Regions from separate parts of the Bacillus sp. A015 genome, predicted to be linked through region 3. Evidence: riboswitches for the same ligand, from Rfam matches in the RefSeq annotation. Region 3 holds a riboswitch; each other region holds the start of a gene.
The links. Region 3 has a riboswitch for S-adenosylmethionine ahead of mtnK (S-methyl-5-thioribose kinase). Riboswitches for the same ligand answer to the same signal wherever they lie in the genome.
Positions count from the first base shown of each region.

Region 1 (6,775 bases), on a different contig from region 3:
GCTTAACGTCACTAGATACAGCAGAAGCCATTTTAAGAGTGCTTGAGAGCATGACATTTAGAGCAGACGAAATGCCAGAAGTGAAAACGAATGCTGAGGTGACAGTAACGATATGAAAAAAGCATACTTGACGGTCGTCTCGAACCGAGAGATCGCTGATCATATTTACGAAATGACATTAAAAGGTGACCTTGTGGAATCATTTCAAACGGCTGGACAGTTTCTTCATATAAAGGTCAGCGAATCCATGACACCGCTGCTGAGAAGACCGATCAGTATTGCCAACATTCATGCCGAGCAAAAAGAAGCAACCATCATTTACCGCGCAGAGGGAGAGGGCACGAAGCTCCTTTCCCAAAAGCGGGCGGGAGAATCAGTCGATGTATTAGGGCCGCTTGGGAACGGGTACGACCCTTCAGTTGTCCATCCCGGGCAGACGGCATTACTAGTCGGTGGAGGAATTGGAGTACCGCCTCTATATGAGCTGTCCAAGCGTTTAACGGAAAAAGGCGTTATCGTGAAGCATGTCCTCGGCTTTCAATCGAAAAAGGATGTATTTTACGAGGAGAAATTTCAAGCACTCGGAGATACGTTTATCGCGACCGTTGATGGAACATACGGCTCAAAAGGTTTTGTGACAGGTGTGATCGAAGAAAATGATTTGAGCTTTGATGTGCTGCTTTCCTGCGGACCGACACCTATGCTAAAAGCACTAAAGGACAGATATCCCGATAAGCCTGTCTACATTTCAATGGAAGAACGAATGGGCTGCGGAATCGGTGCATGCTTTGCTTGTGTCTGTCATACCGATCAGCACGAAAAACCTTACGTCAAAGTCTGTCTTGATGGACCTGTATTTAAAGCAGAGGAGGTGGCATTGTCATGCTAAACGTGGAGTTACCCGGCTTATCTTTAAAGAACCCGATTATACCTGCATCAGGCTGCTTTGGATTCGGAAGAGAGTTTGCTTCATTATATGATTTATCCATGCTGGGCGGCATCATGATCAAAGCCACTACCCTTGAAGCGAGATTTGGCAACCCGACACCGAGGGTGGCTGAGACTGGAGCCGGTATGCTGAATGCGATCGGTCTTCAAAATCCAGGTCTAAAAGGCGTGCTCGAAAATGAATTGCCTTGGCTTGAGCAGTTTGATACCCCCATTATTGCAAACGTTGCTGGCTCACAGGTTGATGATTATGTCGAAGTAGCAAAACAAATCAGCCAAGCAAAGAATGTCCATGCCCTTGAACTGAATATTTCTTGTCCGAATGTCAAAACAGGCGGGATCGCATTTGGTACAGACCCAAACATGGCAGCGTCGTTGACAAAAGCGGTCAAGGAAGTCTCCTCCGTTCCTGTCTATGTGAAACTGTCTCCTAATGTGGCCAATATTGTTGAGATTGCTAAAGCAATTGAATCTGCTGGAGCGGATGGGCTCACCATGATTAATACCTTAATTGGCATGCGTTTAGATTTAAAAACTGGGAAGCCCATCCTTGCCAATAAAACAGGCGGATTATCAGGTCCAGCTATAAAACCTGTCGCTGTTCGAATGGTACATGAGGTCAGTCAGGCGGTTTCTATTCCGATTATTGGGATGGGCGGGGTGCAAAGTGCTGAAGATGTACTTGAATTTTTACTAGCAGGTGCAAGTGCAGTAGCTGTTGGCACAGCCAATTTTGTGAACCCTTTTATTTGCCCAGAAATCATTGAAGAGCTGCCAAATGTGTTAGCGGCTTATGGTTATTCATCTGTAGAGGAATGTATCGGAAGGAGCTGGAAGCATGAAGCACTTGCCCATCATCGCGCTTGATTTTCCATCAGGGCAGGAGGCACTTGCCTTTTTAGAACCCTTTGAAGGCACACCATTATTTGTGAAGGTTGGTATGGAGCTGTTTTACCAAGAAGGGCCAGCCATCCTTGACGCGCTGAAAGAAAAAGATTGCCGCATATTTCTTGACCTGAAATTACATGACATTCCAACAACGGTGCAAAAGGCGATGAACCGGCTTGCTGCACTTGGCGTTGATTTGGTCAATGTGCATGCAGCTGGCGGGAAACGAATGATGCAGGCTGCGGTAGAGGGACTTGAAAGCGGGACGCCTGCTGGACAAAGCCGCCCGGGCATTATTGCTGTGACTCAGCTGACAAGTACGTCAGAAGACATGATGAACAAAGAATTACTCATTGATCGTCCATTGCAAGAGACTGTGTTGCATTACGGACAATTGGCATATGAAAGTGGACTCGACGGTGTTGTTTGCTCTGTTCATGAATCTAAAGCCCTTCATGAGCACATCTCACCATCCTTTCTCACTGTGACACCAGGGATTCGCTTGCCGAATGATCAAACCGATGACCAAAAGCGTGTGGCGACACCTGCCTTTGCAAAAGAGCAAGGTGTTTCACAAATTGTTGTCGGAAGGTCCATCACGAAAGCTGAAAGTCCAATGGAAGCCTATCATCAAATTTTGAAAGAGTGGGAGTGACTGCCGGATGAAAACGAAAATCGCTAAACATCTACTACAAATCAAAGCTGTCTCATTAAAACCAGACACACCGTTTACGTGGGCAAGCGGCATCAAATCACCGATTTACTGTGATAACCGCCTGACTTTGTCGTACCCGGAAGTGAGACACGACATCGCTGAAGGTCTAAAAGATTTGATTCTCACTCATTTTGAGGGAGCGGAGGTTGTCGCTGGCACTGCAACAGCGGGCATTCCGCATGCCGCATTAGCTGCAGACCGCCTGAACGTGCCGATGTGTTATGTCAGAAGTAAGCCAAAAGCACACGGAAAAGGGAATCAAATTGAAGGAGCCGTATCGCCTGGTCAAAAAGTTGTTGTCGTAGAAGACCTCATTTCAACTGGTGGGAGCGTGCTTGAAGTGGTCTCGGCTCTTCAAGACGAAGGCTGTGACGTACTCGGAGTTGCTGCAATTTTCACATACGGCCTGCCAAAAGCAGCTGCTGCTTTTCAAGAGAAAAACATTCCATATGTCACACTAACAGACTATGACACGCTGACAGACGTGGCACTTGAGCTAAAAGCGATCGAACCTTCTGCTATGAATAAACTAAAACGCTGGAGACAAGATCCTACCTCTGAATCTTGGATGGAAGAAACGGTCTAAAAAGCTGTGCCTAGCTGCACAGCTTTCAGCGTGTAGACAAACCCTCGCATTCGGTGTCAGTCCTGCGTGCCGGTGCTCACGAATGTCAAATTCGCTCCGCTCCGGTACTCGTCCTTCCTAGACTTCAAAGGTTTTCTATCACGCTGAAAAGAAGACAAAGGGCTAAAATAAAGGTCATTTTAGCCCTTTGTCAACAATCTGAAAGCTGTGCCTCGCTGCACAGCTTTTTCATTTGGTTAAAAATAGTAAAATAGACTCAAATTCAAATAAGAACTAATCCTATCAATAAAGTCGGGTTGACTTTTGTTTGAATTGTGTTAATATTTAATACAAATTAAAACTCTTATCCAGAGAGGTGGAGGGATTGGCCCGATGAAACCCGGCAACCTGCGATTCGCAAGGTGCCACTTCCTGCAAAATGATTCTATTTTGAAAGATAAGGAAATCGTGAGCTTCCTCATCTTTCTTTCGGACTGAAAGAAAGTTTTTTTATTTTTCACGATGAGGAGGAAGAATTGAAGAAAATCAGGATGAGGATTTAGTGAAGCACGTGCAAGAACTGATTGGGGGAAATGAAATTCGGTTCGATTACGTTCATTGTTCAGGACGGTCAAATGTTTAAGTGGGAAAAATGAAAAAATTAGATTGAAGTAGTGCGCAGATTAGCAATATGAGCGGTACTCCGGAAGGGGAGAAACAATGTTAACTTACGAAAATTGGCAAGAGCCGTCCATTACATTTCAAGAGGACGATTTGTATAAAGGGGCCCTATCCGTGCTGAAATGGGCGTACGGTCATTATGGTGATCAGCTCGTTTATGCATGCAGTTTTGGCATTGAGGGCATTGTCCTGATTGATCTTATTGCGAAAGTAAAAAAGGATGCGAGAATTGTCTTTTTAGATACAGGTCTGCATTTTAAGGAAACGTACGATACAATTGATGCGGTAAAGGAAAGATACCCCGGATTAGACATCGTACTGAAAACACCTGAGCTGACAGTTGAACAGCAAAACGAGCAGCATGGTGAAAAATTATGGGAAACAAATCCTCAAAGCTGCTGCCATATGCGCAAGGTCATTCCTTTGCAAGAGACACTATCTGGCTATCCGGCATGGCTTTCTGGCTTAAGAAGAGAGCAGTCACCAAAACGAGCAGGTACGAACTTTTTAAATAAGGATGAAAAGTTCAAATCAGTGAAAGTATGTCCGCTCATTCACTGGACGTGGAAGGACATATGGAGATATGCATCTAGAGAGGATCTTACTTATAATCCGCTGCATGACCAGGGATACCCAAGTATCGGCTGTGCACCGTGTACACAGCCAGCATTTACTGCGGATGATTTGCGTTCTGGCAGATGGTCAGGTACAGCAAAGACTGAGTGCGGATTACATGAGTAAGGGAGCATAATGTATGGAAATCGCCGCAATTTTATTTAGTTTATTCTTTGCTTTAAACATAGGCGCAAGCGGAGCAGCCGCTTCTATGGGCATTGCGTATGGATCAGGTGCAATTAAAAAGCCCATCTATGCACTCAGCGTTTGTGCAGTTGGGGTTTTAGCAGGTTCAGTGATTGGCGGCGGTGAGGTCGTCAAAACGATTAGCTCTGGTATTATGCCAGAATCTGTGATTACGCTTGAAATCGTTTGTATCATCATTGGCTCTGCCGCATTATCACTCTTCATAGCGAATCTGATGGCCATCCCTTTATCAACAAGTGAGGTCACAGTAGGGGCTGTGGTCGGTGTTGCAGTCGCGTATAAAGTGTTATATGTGAAATCTATTTTAGTCATTGTGGCCTTTTGGATCATCATTCCACTTGTCGCCTTTGTTTTCACCTTTACTGTAGTCAAAATCATCAGAATGTTCCCTAAACGCACATTATCTAAAAAAAGCACTGCGATTTTATCAGTCTTGCTCATGATCAGTGGATTTCTAGAGGCGTTTTCAGCCGGTATGAACAATGTTGCCAATGCAGTCGGCCCGCTTGTGGCCTCAAGCGTCTTGTCCGTTGGGCAAGGAACACTTTACGGCGGAATCTTCGTCGCACTTGGTGCCCTGTTGCTTGGCAGAAGAGTGCTAGAAACAAACGGAAAGAAAATCACCCGCTATCAAACGGGTGAAGGGATTTTGTTATCGAGTACCGGCGCTGGACTTGTCATCGTCAGCTCTATTTTTGGGCTGCCAGTTCCACTTACTCAAATCACCTCCTCATCCATTATCGGACTTGGGATGGCAAAGGGTGGACCTAACATTTTTCATAAACATATCGTGAAAAAGATGCTGAAGGTCTGGGTTGTGTCACCCTTTTTATCACTCAGCCTATCGTATCTGCTGGTGAGCCTTTTCCTAAAAGGAGATTATTACTCTATCTTTATCATGATGAGTGTACTGCTTGCCTCACTCGGTGCGCTGAGTCTGATGAAGGCAGTCAAAAATGAAAGCAGCTCTATTCATGAGCAGGGCGGCGGGATTTAACTATAAATCCGACTATTAACATCTAATAAATATGAACATTGAGAGGAAGATGAACAAATGAGTTTAACACCACATGGTGGCGTATTAATTAATCGAGTAAATGAAGAATATGATCTCAGTACGGCTGCGAAGGAAATTGAACTAGATGCGATTTCCTTTGCAGACCTTGAACTCATTGCGATTGGCGGATATAGTCCAATTGAAGGGTTTTTAACAAAAGCTGATTATGAAGCAGTTGTCAGCAGTATGCGGCTAGCAAGTGGTGTCGTTTGGTCTCTTCCGATTACGCTGCCAGTCACAAAGGAAAAGGCAGCCGAGATCAATCAAGGTGATATTGTGCGTCTCTCGTACAATGGAACAGTATACGGGGTCATTGAAGTAGAGGATCAATACACACCAGATAAGGAAAAAGAAGCTGTAAATGTGTATAAAACAGATGACCGCAATCATCCAGGCGTGAAAAAATTATTTGAACGCGGTGACACGTATATTGGCGGTAAAATTACACTGACGAAACGAAGCGAAAAACCATTCCCTCAATTTACGTATGAGCCAGAAGAAACAAGAAAACATTTTAAAGAAAACGGATGGAAAACAATTGTTGGTTTTCAAACGAGAAACCCCGTCCACCGTGCCCATGAATATATTCAAAAGACAGCACTAGAAACAGTAGATGGTTTATTTTTAAATCCGCTTGTTGGTGAAACAAAATCTGATGATATCCCAGCAGATGTGAGAATGAAAAGCTATCAAGTGTTATTGAACGGTTATTATCCAAAAGATCGCGTCTTTTTAGGTGTTTTTCCTGCTGCAATGCGTTATGCTGGACCAAAGGAAGCGATATTTCATGCGCTTGTTCGTAAAAATTATGGCTGCACACACTTTATTGTCGGAAGAGATCATGCAGGTGTTGGTGATTATTACGGCACATACGAGGCGCAGGAGCTATTTGATCAATTTACAAGCGAAGAGATTGGCATTACCCCGTTAAAATTTGAACACAGCTTCTACTGCAATACATGTGAAGCGATGGCAACTCCAAAAACATGTCCGCACGATAAAAGCGAGCATGTCATTCTTTCAGGTACAAAGGTTCGAACGATGCTGAGAAACGGTGAATTACCACCAAGCACGTTCAGCCGAAAAGAAGTTATTGAAA
Region 1 is NZ_JBSPZB010000001.1:87,729-94,503, forward strand. Features, by position in the region: gene carB (carbamoyl-phosphate synthase (glutamine-hydrolyzing) large subunit) at 1-116, shown strand, start outside; gene ACSLGF_RS00435 (dihydroorotate dehydrogenase electron transfer subunit) at 113-889, shown strand; gene ACSLGF_RS00440 (dihydroorotate dehydrogenase) at 883-1,815, shown strand; gene pyrF (orotidine-5'-phosphate decarboxylase) at 1,787-2,491, shown strand; gene pyrE (orotate phosphoribosyltransferase) at 2,499-3,137, shown strand; SAM riboswitch class I at 3,478-3,580, shown strand; gene ACSLGF_RS00455 (DUF2292 domain-containing protein) at 3,710-3,772, shown strand; gene ACSLGF_RS00460 (phosphoadenylyl-sulfate reductase) at 3,837-4,538, shown strand; gene ACSLGF_RS00465 (anion permease) at 4,552-5,616, shown strand; gene sat (sulfate adenylyltransferase) at 5,674-6,775, shown strand, end outside.
Region 1: it holds a riboswitch for S-adenosylmethionine, as region 3 does, so the genes downstream of both, ACSLGF_RS00455 (DUF2292 domain-containing protein) here and mtnK (S-methyl-5-thioribose kinase) in region 3, are expected to answer to the same signal.

Region 2 (6,775 bases), on a different contig from region 3:
ATTTTCAGTAAAGAATGTATCATCATAATCCGCTTCACGAGTTTCTTCATCAAGCACAACATTTTCTAGCACTGATCCAAAGCTGATGGCTTTGTAGATTTGTGGTTCTTTTTCTTCACTTAAGTTCACACATTTCGCATAGCATCCGCCCTCGATATTGAAGACACCTGTGCCAGACCATCCGTGTTCATCGTCTCCGATCAGCTTGCGGCTTGCGCTTGCAGAAAGCGTCGTTTTCCCAGTCCCTGAAAGGCCGAAGAATAATGCGACATCGCCTTCTTGACCAACGTTTGCTGAGCAGTGCATCGATAAAATATCTTGCTCAGGCAGCAGGTAGTTCATGACAGAGAAAATCGATTTCTTCATCTCTCCTGCATATTCTGTTCCACCAATGAGAATCGTCCGTTTTTCAAAAGAAACGATAATGAACGTTTCAGAGTTTGTTCCATCTGTTTCAGGATCCGCTTTAAAGTGAGGTGCAGATAAGATGGTGAAAGGTTTTTCGTTAGATGATGGCGTTGACCCGTCAGGTCTGATGAATAGCTGCTTTGCAAAGAGATTGTGCCATGCAAATTCGTTTACAACTGTAATCGGCATACGGTATCTTTCGTCAGCGCCGGCAAACCCTTCAAAGACAAATAGTTCATCACGTTCTTTTAAGTATGAGACAACCTTTGTATATAAACGATCAAATGCGTCTTTAGAGATCGGCTGGTTTACATGACCCCAATCGATTTTATGCTCAGAGCTTTCTTCTTTGACGATAAATTTATCTTTAGGCGAACGTCCAGTGTAAGCACCAGTTGTGGCGCGGACAGCTCCTGTTGATGTTAAAACGCCTTCATTACGTGCCAAAATCTTTTCAACAAGTTTCGGAACAGATAAATTTTGGTGCGTATTTTCTAATGAGAGCAATGACTGCAAATCTTCTTTTAAATCCACTGAGTTCATAAAAAAACCCTTCCTTTACCGTTGAATTTGTTTGTTTCGATTAGTATAACACATTGATAATAATAGTCTATACTATTTAAATATTTTTGTGTGTGTTTTTTCATTTCTGCTATGAAAATATGCTTTTTGGTGATGCTAATTGTGAGGTGAAAAAAGAGGAGAGATAATTCCTATGAAGCATTGACATGACGCAAGGGTTTAAGATAAGATATCTTATTGAACGGATACTCTTATCCCGAGTTGGTGGAGGGACAGGCCCGATGAAGCCCAGCAACCGGTTTCTTATGAAAAAGGCATGAACATGCTGAGAAACCAAGGTGCTAACCTGATGCAAGGTACAAGAACACCTTGAGCGATAAGAGTGAAAGGCATGCGATCTCAGACCCTTTCCTCGCAATGAAGGAAATGGTTTTTTTATTTTTGAGATATCATATGAACAAATTGCCAATAACATCTCTAATATAAACGATTCATATAAGAGGGAACGAGTTCCGTATCATATCGGAGGCCTCATCTTGGGATGATGTGGCCTTGTACAGGAGGAAATAGCCATTATGAGTCAAAATCGTCGTTTATTTACTTCAGAATCAGTGACAGAAGGACATCCGGATAAAATCTGTGATCAAATTTCAGACAGCATTTTGGATGAAATTTTAAAGAAAGATCCAAATGCACGTGTTGCCTGTGAGACCTCTGTAACAACCGGTCTCGTATTAGTAAGCGGTGAGATTACAACGTCTACTTATGTCGATATTCCAAAGACGGTACGTGACACGATTAAGGAAATTGGCTACACACGTGCGAAATATGGTTTTGATGCGGAAACATGTGCGGTGCTTACATCAATTGATGAACAGTCTGCTGATATTGCGCAAGGTGTAGACAAAGCGCTTGAAGCACGTGAAGGAACAATGACTGAAGAAGAAATTGATGCCATCGGTGCAGGTGACCAAGGGCTTATGTTTGGTTTTGCAAACAACGAAACAGAAGAGCTGATGCCGCTGCCGATTTCACTAGCGCATAAATTATCTCGTCGTTTAACAGAAGTACGCAAGGATCAAACACTTGCATACCTTCGCCCAGACGGAAAAACACAAGTAACAGTTGAATATGATGAACAAAACAAACCAGTTCGTATTGACACAGTGGTTATTTCCACGCAGCATGCACCAGAAGTGACGCTTGAACAAATTCAAAGCGACTTAAAAGAGCATGTCATCCACCCTGTGGTTCCAAGTGAACTGATTGATGAAGAGACAAAATACTTTATTAATCCAACAGGCCGTTTTGTCATCGGTGGACCTCAAGGGGATGCTGGTTTAACTGGACGTAAAATCATCGTTGATACGTATGGCGGCTACGCTCGTCATGGCGGCGGTGCTTTCTCTGGTAAGGACGCAACAAAGGTTGACCGTTCTGCGGCATATGCTGCTCGTTACGTAGCGAAAAACATCGTAGCAGCTGGCCTTGCAGATTCTTGTGAAGTGCAACTTGCTTATGCAATTGGTGTTGCACAGCCTGTATCGATTTCAATTGATACATTCGGAACAGGAAAAGCTTCTGAAGAAAAATTAATTGAAGTGGTTCGTGCGAACTTTGATCTACGTCCGGCTGGCATTATTCAAATGCTCGATCTGCGTCGTCCGATCTATAAACAAACAGCTGCATACGGACATTTTGGCCGTCACGACTTAGATCTCCCATGGGAAAAAACGGATAAAGCCGACACGCTTCGCAAGGAAGCATTAGGACAATAACAACATATAAAACCGCTTATTTTAAGCGGTTTTCCTTTTGATTAAAAAAAATTCTACAAAAAGCGTAAAAATGTGAAACGAAATCGGACAAAATACTGTCTAATTATAGGTCTACTTTTAGAAATAACATAACGTGGAGGCAATAATATGTGTGGGTTTGTTGGTGTGTTTAATCACCGTCCATTGTCCGAAACTACTGAGCAGGAAGAGTTAATTAAACAAATGAATCGTCTCATCGTTCATCGTGGTCCGGATGATGAGGGGTACTTCCATGATGAGCATGTAGGATTTGGATTTAGACGTTTAAGTATTATAGATGTTGAACATGGAAAGCAGCCGCTTTCTTATGAAGATGAGAAATATTGGATTATTTTCAACGGAGAAATTTATAACTATGTGGAGCTGAAGGAAGAGCTTGTGAAAAAGGGCTATACGTTCAGCACAGACTCTGATACAGAAGTACTTCTTGCCACATATCGTCACTATAAAGAAGAAGCTGCTTCTAAGCTTCGCGGCATGTTTGCCTTTTTAATTTGGGATAAAGAAGCGCAGTTATTATATGGCGCAAGAGATCCTTTTGGCATCAAACCGCTTTATTTTACACAAATGGAAGAGCAAGTGTACTTTGCTTCTGAACGCAAAAGTTTAATGGCTGTAAATGAGAACATTTTATTTGATGAGACCTCTCTGCAGCAATACATGTCTTTCCAATTCGTTCCTGAGCCAAATACACTTGATCAAAAGGTGCACAAGGTGGAGCCGGGTCATCAGTTTACACTTCGCCCGGGCAAGGAGATGGAATTTAAGACTTACTGGAAGGTTCAATTCAAGCCTGAACAAACTCAAGAACAGAAATTAATAGAAGAAGTGCGCGATGCAATCTATGATTCTGTGAAAGTGCACATGAGAAGTGATGTACCTGTTGGTTCATTCCTTTCTGGCGGTATTGATTCTTCTTTCATCGTGTCTGTTGCAAAGGAATTTCACCCTGAGCTGAAGACGTTCTCTGTTGGCTTCGAGCAGGATGGTTTTAGTGAAGTGGATGTGGCAAAGGAAACAGCTGATAAGCTAGGCTTACAAAACTTTAATGCCGTCATTTCCCCTGAGGAATATATGAACGAGCTTCCGAAGATTGTTTGGCATTTAGATGATCCTTTAGCTGATCCGGCGGCGATTCCACTTTATTTCGTCGCAAAAGAAGCGAAGAAACAAGTCACAGTTGTTCTTTCTGGTGAGGGAGCGGACGAGCTGTTCGGTGGATATAATATTTACCGCGAACCTCTTTCTCTAAAGCCATTTGAATCTGTTCCCTCTATGCTGAAAAAGCTTCTTCTTCGTCTGGCACGTTTAATGCCAGAAGGAATGAAAGGGAAAAGCTTTATCGTTCGCGGCTGTACGCCGTTAGAGGAACGCTATATCGGCAATGCGAAAATCTTTGAAGAGCCAGTGAAGAAAAACCTCTTAAAGCAGTATGATCCGAACATCACATATCGTGACGTGACGAAAACATACTTCGAGGAAAGTGCAGGCTACAGTGATATTAACAAAATGCAATATGTTGATATTCATACGTGGATGCGCGGAGACATCTTGCTTAAAGCAGATAAGATGACAATGGCGAACTCTCTTGAGCTTCGTGTTCCATTCCTTGACAAGGTCGTATTTGAAGCGGCTTCTAAAATTCCAGAAGAGCTGAAAACAAAAGACGGCACAACGAAATACTTATTGCGTAAAGCAGCAGAAGGCATTGTGCCAGACCACGTGTTAAATCGCAAGAAGCTAGGTTTCCCTGTTCCAATTCGTCATTGGCTGAAAAATGAGATGAACGCTTGGGCGAAAGATATCATTAAAAACAGTCAAACAGATGAATACATTAACAAGCAATATGTTCTTGATTTATTAAATGAACATTGTGCTGGCAAAGCAGATCATAGCCGTAAGATTTGGACAGTCCTGATCTTTATGATCTGGCACAGCATTTATGTGGAGCGCAGTATTGATCCAGAGCAGTTGAATCACCAACCAAAAGAAGTCATCTTTAGTTAATGAAAAAAGGTTTTCAGCTTTGTGCTGAAAACCTTTTTTGTCATGATAGAAAGTAGTGGAAAAGGGTAAAATAACAAGCGGTTCATAGTTATTGCTTAATATCCTGAAAAAAACATGATAAAGTGAAGATACACGTATGATGTTAACGGGATAAAAGGGAACGATAGTATTGTCCTTTTTCTACATATTCTCTGCGGATCCGGTCCATGTCTTGGATATCTTCATCTGTTAACAGTCGAATCACTTTGGCTGGACGGCCAAAAGCGAGTGATCCTTTTGGGATGACCTTTCCTTGAGGGACAAGACTTCCTGCACCGATAAAGGCACCTTCGCCAATTTCCGCACCATCGAGAATGATGGACCCCATGCCAATGAGGGCATTTTTTCGAATGATTGAGCTATGTAATGTGACTTGGTGTCCAATGGTAGCACCATCTTCAATAAGAAGTGTTTTTCCAGGACTTTGATGCAGACAGGATAAGTCTTGAATGTTGACGTTTTTTCCAATTCTCACTGGAGCGACATCGCCTCTGATGACGGTTTGGAACCAAACGCTCGAATATTCTCCAATCATGACATCGCCAGTAATGGTGGCGTTATCTGCAACAAAGACCGATTCATGAATCTCAGGTGTAAACTGATGATATGGATAAATCACTTTTTCGACTTCCTTTCTTAATACAACATTTGTGAGGTGTTTACTTTGTGGACTTGGCATGCTGAAAGACCAGTTGGTACAATTGTGATTGTACATGGTGCTAGTGAATATCATGGCCGATATAAATGGCTGATCGAAATGTGGCGAACTGCAGGCTATCACGTCATCATGGGTGACCTGCCTGGGCAAGGGACATCAACACGTGCGCGCGGCCACATCCGCTCTTTTCAAGAATACATTGATACAGTTGATGAATGGATCGAACATGCGAAGTCATTCAGGCTTCCTACATTTTTACTTGGGCACAGCATGGGTGGACTCATTTCAATTGAGTGGGTCAAGCAGTATACCCATACGAAGATTGATGGCCTTATTTTATCATCACCTTGTTTAGGTCTGCAATTTAAACCGAAGAAGCTGATGGATTTTGCGTCAAAAGGTCTAAATGTGCTGGCCCCGTCTTTTAAAGTAGAGTCCGGGCTGTCTATTGAACTTGCCACACGGAATCAGGCCGTTATTGAGGCAGATTCAAATGATTCACTTTATGTGACAAAGGTGTCGGTTCGCTGGTATCGAGAGCTGATCAAAAATATCGATGCGGCGATGCAGCCAACGAATGTCTTTCGGTCGATTCCGCTCCTCTTAATGCAGGCGGGCGATGACAAGTTCGTAGATAAAACGAGAGTGATCAAATGGTTCAATGGCATTGAATCATACAATAAATCATACCGTGAATGGGAAGAGCTGTATCACGAAATTTTTAATGAACCGGAAAGAGAAGATGTGTTTAAGGCGGCAAGAGCCTTTACAGATCAGTATATTTGACTGTGAGTTTAAGTTGGGGGTGGATTGATTTGTCAGTACCAGAGCGTCCTTTTGCACTGATGACGAAGGTATATAAAGATATTTTTCCGCTTGTTCATCAGGAGCTAAAAAAGTGGCGGGCTCATGCGGAAATGATTGAAAATGAAGAACTGAGAACGCAAGCACTAGCGAGCATATCCAGTAAAACCTTTCACTGTGAAGGCGGAGGAATTTTATCTCTTTTAGCAGGTGAAGCGAAAGAAACGTGTATTGAATTCATTGTGGCGTATCAAACCATCAGTGATTACTTAGATAACCTATGTGACCGCAGCACGTCGCTTGATCCAAAAGATTTTCATATGCTGCATCAAGCGATGAGAGATGCGCTTAATATTCAAGCTGAGCTTAAGCCATATTATCAATTCCGTGATGATCAAGAGGATCATGGGTATTTACATGAGCTTGTCCGCACATGTCAAGACGTGCTGTCACGCCTAGAGCATTATCCGATCATTCAGCCGTATTTACACACGCTGTGTGATTATTATAGTGATTTACA
Region 2 is NZ_JBSPZB010000015.1:73,254-80,028, reverse strand. Features, by position in the region: gene pckA (phosphoenolpyruvate carboxykinase (ATP)) at 1-951, opposite strand, end outside; SAM riboswitch class I at 1,179-1,313, shown strand; gene metK (methionine adenosyltransferase) at 1,506-2,708, shown strand; gene asnB (asparagine synthase (glutamine-hydrolyzing)) at 2,856-4,754, shown strand; gene ACSLGF_RS13220 (gamma carbonic anhydrase) at 4,897-5,412, opposite strand; gene ACSLGF_RS13215 (alpha/beta hydrolase) at 5,458-6,237, shown strand; gene ACSLGF_RS13210 (tetraprenyl-beta-curcumene synthase family protein) at 6,267-6,775, shown strand, end outside.
Region 2: it holds a riboswitch for S-adenosylmethionine, as region 3 does, so the genes downstream of both, metK (methionine adenosyltransferase) here and mtnK (S-methyl-5-thioribose kinase) in region 3, are expected to answer to the same signal.

Region 3 (6,775 bases):
TTTTTTTGCGTTGTCAATGGCTTTTTTCAAATAGCTGCAAGGCAGCGATGCGCTCTGCGGCTTCTTTTAACCGCTTCTCACTTGTTAAAAGACCAACTCGGACGTAGCCTTCACCGTGAGCACCAAAGCCATTTCCCGGTGCAACGACAACATGTGCTTTCTCTAATAATACATCAGAAAAAGTTTCAGATGTATATCCTTCAGGCACCTTTAACCAGGCAAAAAATGATCCCTTTGGTGCGCTTACGTCCCACCCAATCTCTTTGCATGCAGCAATCCAAGTGTTCCGCCTTTTTTCGTACCGATCATTTTGCACCTGTACGCACGTTTGATCGCTTAGAAGTGCTTCTGCCGCTGCATCTTGAGTCGCTTTAAACAGTGACACAAACAGATGATCCTGATAAAGCTCAATGGCTTCAATGACAGAGGCATTCCCTGCTGCAAAACCAACTCTCCAGCCGGCCATATTATATGTTTTGGACAATGTGTAAATTTCAATACCCGTCTCTTTTGCTCCATCTATTTGCAGGAAGCTGACCGGCTTTTCTCCATCGAATCCAATGCCGCCATATGCAAAATCATGGACAACACACAATTTGTGATCTTTCGCAAACGTAACGGTTTCTTCAAAAAATGCACGACTTGCAGTGGCACCAGTCGGATTGTTTGGATAATTTAAGTACATCAATTTTGCCTTTTTCTTATCAGCCTCAGGCAATAGATGGTAGTCAGGTAAAAAATCATTTTGTTCAAGAAGAGGCATGGTGACCATATGAGCTCCAGCAAGCACAGCGCCTGACCAGTAATCAGGATAACCCGGATCTGGGACAAGCAGCGTATCACCTGGATTCAGTAAGCATTGCGGCAGCTCAACTAGTCCCGCTTTCCCCCCAAATAATATGGCGATTTCTGTCTTCGGATCAAGCGTGACACCATATTCTCTTTCATAAAAGGCTGCGGCGGCCTTTTTTAGTTTTGCTGTTCCGCGAAAAGAGGAGTATTGATGATTTTCGGGCTTTGCTACCGCTTCCTGCATGGCTTTTACAATATGCGGAGGAGTTGGCTGATCAGGATTTCCCTGGCCTAAATTTATGATATCAGCTCCTTCCTGCACTTTTTTCTGCACTTTTTGGACAAGCGACGCAAAAAACTGCTTCGGTAAATGTTTCAACACATCTGATTGCTGGAATTCCATTTTTTCACCTTCTATTCAAGTTACGTGACAATACACTCACTGTAATGGATTGTTTTATGAATTGTAAAGCAATTTTGAAAAAAGATTGACATGTGAAGAGCAGCTCTGATAATATCTTGAATTAAGAAATGCATGCAGACAAAACAATTACATATTGATTTCTCTTATCGAGAGTTGGGCGAGGGATTTGGCCTTTTGACCCCAACAGCAACCGACCGTTAATACCACTGTGAAGTGGGGCGCAGCAAGTACAGCGCCAAGACAATTGTCTTATAGGGCACGGTGCTAATTCCATCAGACGTATGTGCTGAGAGATAAGAGAGGCTTAGAGCATACACGCTATCAAGCCTCTTTCTCTCAGGAGAAAGAGGCTTTTTTATATGATTTGGAGGGGAAGCAATTGGTTACACTTACGGCATCATATGAAGAATTAACAGAGAGCTCGGCAGTTGCACTGGCGATTAGACTTGGTTTGATCCAAGAAAGCAGTCATTTGACATGTACTGAAATCGGTGACGGGAATTTAAATTACGTCTTTCATATTTTTGATCACAAACGTGAAAAAGGATTGATCATCAAGCAGGCACTGCCTTATGCAAAGGTGGTTGGGGAGAGCTGGCCGCTTACATTAGATCGTGCAAGAATTGAAAGTGCTGCACTGATTAAGCAGTCAGAATATGCGCCGCATCTCGTACCAGCAGTCTATTATTCTGATACAGCTCTTGCTGTGACAGCAATGGAGGATCTATCACACTTAGAAATCGTCAGAAAAGGGCTAATTGCCGGAAAACAATATCCGCATTTATCAGATCATGTCGGTGAATTTTTAGGCAAAACACTATTTTACACATCTGACTTTGCCACAAATCCTAAAATCAAAAAACAATTCGTGAAGCAGTTTACGAACCCTGATCTTTGTGACATCACAGAAAAGCTCGTCTTCACAGACCCTTTCTTTGATAGTGAAACAAATGACTTCGAAGAGGAATTAAGAGAAGATGCAAAAGCACTGTGGGCTGATCTTGAACTGCAAGCAAAAGCCGCAGAGCTGAAGCGTATCTTCTTAACCTCAGCTGAAACACTGGTTCATGGAGATCTTCATACTGGAAGTATTTTTGCAAACGAAACGGAAACGAAAATCATTGATCCAGAATTCGCTTTTTACGGTCCTTTCGGATTCGATATCGGTCACTTCATTTCCAATCTGTTCCTGAATGCTTTATCTCATGAGAATGAACAAGAACAGCAGCACCTTTTTGACCATGTCGTCAATGTGTGGGCAACATTCAAAGAAGTGTTCACAAAGGCATGGAAAGAAGACAGCATTGAAGCGTTTAGTGTATCGGACAGCTTTTTAGAAACAACCTTTGACCGGATTTTAAAAGAAGCGGCAGGCTTTGCCGGCTGTGAGCTTGTTCGCCGAACCATTGGTCTTGCTCATGCAGCTGATCTTGATGCGATTCCATCATCAACTAAACGGATTCAGCAGAAAAAAGCAGCACTTACGCTCGGCAAAACATTCATTAAACAATATCATGCAGTGGAAACAGCGTCTGACCTCGTCGCATTATTCCAGCAATCTGTAAAGGAGTGACGGGTTTTGTCTAAAGAATTTGAAGTTCCCCGTTCCGTCGAATGGGAAGAAAACCATATTAACATTTTGAATCAGCAAAAATTACCGGCCGAAACCGTATTTGAGCATTTATTTACTAAAGAAGATGTGTATGATGCGATTGTGACGTTAAAAGTACGCGGAGCACCTGCTATTGGCATTACAGCAGCTTTTGGGCTGGCGCTGAGTGCTCAAGAGATTGATACAGAAGACATTGATGTCTTTCAACAAGAAGTCGCTCGACTAAAAGAATATTTAAACAGTGCTCGTCCAACCGCTGTGAACCTTGCATGGGCATTAGACCGACTGATTCAGCGCATTGAGCGTGCTGCTTCGGTGAATGCAGCCAAAACAGATCTTGTCCATGAAGCCATTCAAATTCAAATCGAAGATGAAGAAACATGCAGGCAAATTGGTCAAAATGCTCTCCAGCTCTTTAAATCAGGTGACCGTATTATGACCATTTGTAATGCAGGCTCCATCGCAACGAGCCGTTACGGAACAGCGCTTGCTCCTTTTTATTTAGCCAAAAAGAAAAATCTCGATCTTCACATTTATGCTTGTGAAACACGCCCCGTTCTTCAAGGCGCTCGACTGACGACATGGGAGCTGATGCAGGGTGGTGTGGATGTGACGCTCATCACAGATAACATGGCAGCCCATACGATGAAAGAAAAGCAAATTTCTGCTGTCATTGTTGGAGCTGATCGAATCGCTCGAAATGGAGATACAGCGAATAAGATTGGAACGTTAGGTCTTGCCATTCTGGCTAAACACTTTCAAATTCCGTTTTTTGTGACAGCACCACTTTCGACCTTTGATGTATCGACCCGCGATGGGACAGATATTCCGATTGAAGAGCGCGACCCGCTGGAAGTAAAGGAATTAAATGGCATACAAATTGCACCGCCCGATGTTCAGGTATTTAATCCCGCCTTTGATGTCACTCCCCACCACCTCATTTCAGGTATCATTACAGAGAAAGGAATTATCACTTCCAATTACACAGAGGAGATTGATGCACTTTTCACTGAAAGCATCTCACTCTGATCACAAAAAAGCGCCGTGTTCTTGTCATTTAAGAGCACCGCGCTTTTTTGTTTCGATCGTTTTGGCTAAAATTTCTTTTTTTTGTTCCTCTGTCAAAACGTTCATTTTGACACATAGTGACGTGACAGCATACATTTTATCTTTTTTGCCCCAAAACATCCTAGCGCCCTCCTTTTTCCCTCAACCAACTTTTTTAGCTTAATAAAAGGATATGTCGTTTGCTAAACATTTGGAACAGGTCAATCGATTTATTTTTGAACAAATGGGATGCCTTCTAATTCAAGCAGAACCGCTTTCATATCTGTCTTCGTTCCTGCATAGCCCGTGAGAGACCGGTCTTTTCCAATGACCCGGTGACACGGGATAAAAATAGGCAAGGCATTGCGCCGGTTGGCTTGTCCAATGGCTCTGACGGCCTGTGGATTGCCAATCGCTTCTGCAATGTCTGCATAGCTTTTTGATTCACCGTATGGAATAGCCGAAAGTGCCTCCCACACTTGCTCTTGAAATGGAGAGCCAGCTTGCTTGAGTGGAAGATCGAATACTTTACGATCTCCCTTGAAATACTCATCAAGCTGTTTTTTCGCTTCTCGTAAAACAAACGTATCTTCTTTTTTTAGATCGGCTGCCTGCTTTTTTGTCAAGAACGGTTCATCATCAAACACCACTTCGATAATGACACCGTCTTTTTCTAGTATGTATAATGCCCCGATTGGTGCGCTATAGACTGTATAATACATATTAAAGCTCTCCTTCTTGTTTCTGTTGCCTGAGTGGCAGTGTAAGGTGGAAAACCGTCCCTACTCCTTCCTCACTCTCTACTTCAATGGTTCCTTGATGCTCTTCAATAATTTTATAACTAACCATTAAACCAAGTCCAGTTCCTCGTTCTTTCGTTGTATAAAATGGTTCACCAAGACGCTTTAGCTTATCCTCTGTCATTCCGCAGCCTTCATCACGCAATGAAATGACAATATGCTCCTCGCCCTTCCGCTGAATGCTCACGAATACATTTCCTTTCCGCGGCATCACTTCAATTGCATTTTTTAAAATGTTAATGAAGACTTGCTTTAATTGATTTTGTTCACAGTAGATCAGCGGAATCTCATCCATGACATTGAGGTGCATTTGGACATTGCCAAGATTCGCCTGTGCGTGCAGAAGATCCATCGTGTCTTTTACAATTTGCACCACATTTTTTTCTTCATACACAATGGCTTGCGGTTTCGCTAAAATCAAAAATTCTGTAATGATGGATTCAATTCTTTTTAGCTCTGATGTGATGACATTGAAATAGAGTGAATACTCCCCTTCAATATTTCCTTTCAACAGCTGAATGAAGCCTTTTAATGCCGTCATCGGATTTCTAATTTCATGTGCAATTCCAGCGGCAAGCTCTCCGACCACATGAAGTGTATCTGATTTTCTCACCCGCTCTTCTAATTCCTTCCGCTCTGTCACATCTCTAAAGATCGCTAGATTCATGTTATGAATAATATTGCGTTTAAAAGAGAATTCCAGTATGCGCTGATCTGGGTGGCTCAGCACAAACGGAACCTCATTGTCCATCTCATCTAATGACATTGCCTGAGCGGGCTGTGCTAAATTTTCAATTTGATATGGGGCAAGTATATGAAAGAGATTCATTTCAGTTAAATGATCGTCCTTCAGTTCTAGCAGTTCGCTTGCAGAAGGATTGACATCAATAATCCGGTATTGATTATCGAAAAGAACAATGCCATCCATTGACCCATTAAATACTTTACGGAATTTGAGCTCACTTTCACGAAGCTCCTGCTCCATTCGCTTTCTATCACTGACATTACGTAAAATGGTTAAGTGCTGTCCTTCTAATACCGCATGCTTTGAGGTGAACTCAAGCTCTTTAAATTGACCATTTGCCATTCTGAACAGGAGTTCTTCCCTTATTTCATGATTCCTGATATAACGTCTTCTTGTCGGTCTATATCTCTTATCAGATTTGACGAGAAAGTCTGTGAGTTTCTTGCCAATCAGCTGATGCATTGGTAATTCAAAAATACGGCAGGCCGATTCATTGGCTCTCACAATCTCTCCATCGTCCGCCCATATGATGATAGCATCCATCGCATTTTCGAATATTTCTCTAAAGCGTTCTTCACTTTTTAACAGCTTCTCTTCCATTAACCTTTTTTCTGTAATATCCCGCATGATGGACATATAAAAACCGCTCATGACATTTGATGTAATGGTCAGTTCGAATAATTTGTGCTGACCAGATTGAAGGGTAACGGGAAGCTCTCCCTTTGCCTTCCCTGTTTCTTTTAATGACGTTAAAAGGTGCTGCAAGGCTGGAAGATTTTCTTCTTCGACAAATTCATTTAAATAGCGATCTGTTAAATCTGTCTTTTGAAGCTCAAAGCTCTGACAAAAAGAGTGATTGGCGTCGATCATGCAGCCATCCTGATCAAAAATGACCATACCATCAATCGCTCGGTCAAACAAATCTTTGAACAGCTGCTCATTCATGGAGCGTTCTCGTTCTAAGATTTTCTTTGAAGAAATATCTCGCATCACCACAATATATTGTTGATTCAAGGCGTCATGTTCTGCGACAAATTCAATGTATTTTGTCTCGCCATTTTCAAGCTGGATGGAGATTTCTCTTTTTAATGTACCTTTTCGAAAAAAAATCTCGAGTGAGCATTCAATTTTATCTTTCGGGATGCCGTAAAGGAAATCTAGAACGGATTTATTGAGGAGGTCTTCTTTCGGTGTCTGTACAAGCCTGCATGTCGCTTCGTTGGCTTGGATAATGTTGAGGTGCTGATCAAATATAAAAATGGAATCTAACGTCTTATTTAACAGCATTTTTTGCTGCATCAACTCAGTTCGCAAATATTCGTTCTCTTTTTCTAATTTTCTGATATCTCCCGCGG
Region 3 is NZ_JBSPZB010000007.1:84,021-90,795, reverse strand. Features, by position in the region: gene ACSLGF_RS08465 (aminotransferase class I/II-fold pyridoxal phosphate-dependent enzyme) at 14-1,195, opposite strand; SAM riboswitch class I at 1,358-1,515, shown strand; gene mtnK (S-methyl-5-thioribose kinase) at 1,596-2,789, shown strand; gene mtnA (S-methyl-5-thioribose-1-phosphate isomerase) at 2,796-3,857, shown strand; gene ACSLGF_RS08450 (hypothetical protein) at 3,882-4,016, opposite strand; gene ACSLGF_RS08445 (methylated-DNA--[protein]-cysteine S-methyltransferase) at 4,106-4,597, opposite strand; gene ACSLGF_RS08440 (PAS domain S-box protein) at 4,599-6,775, opposite strand, start outside.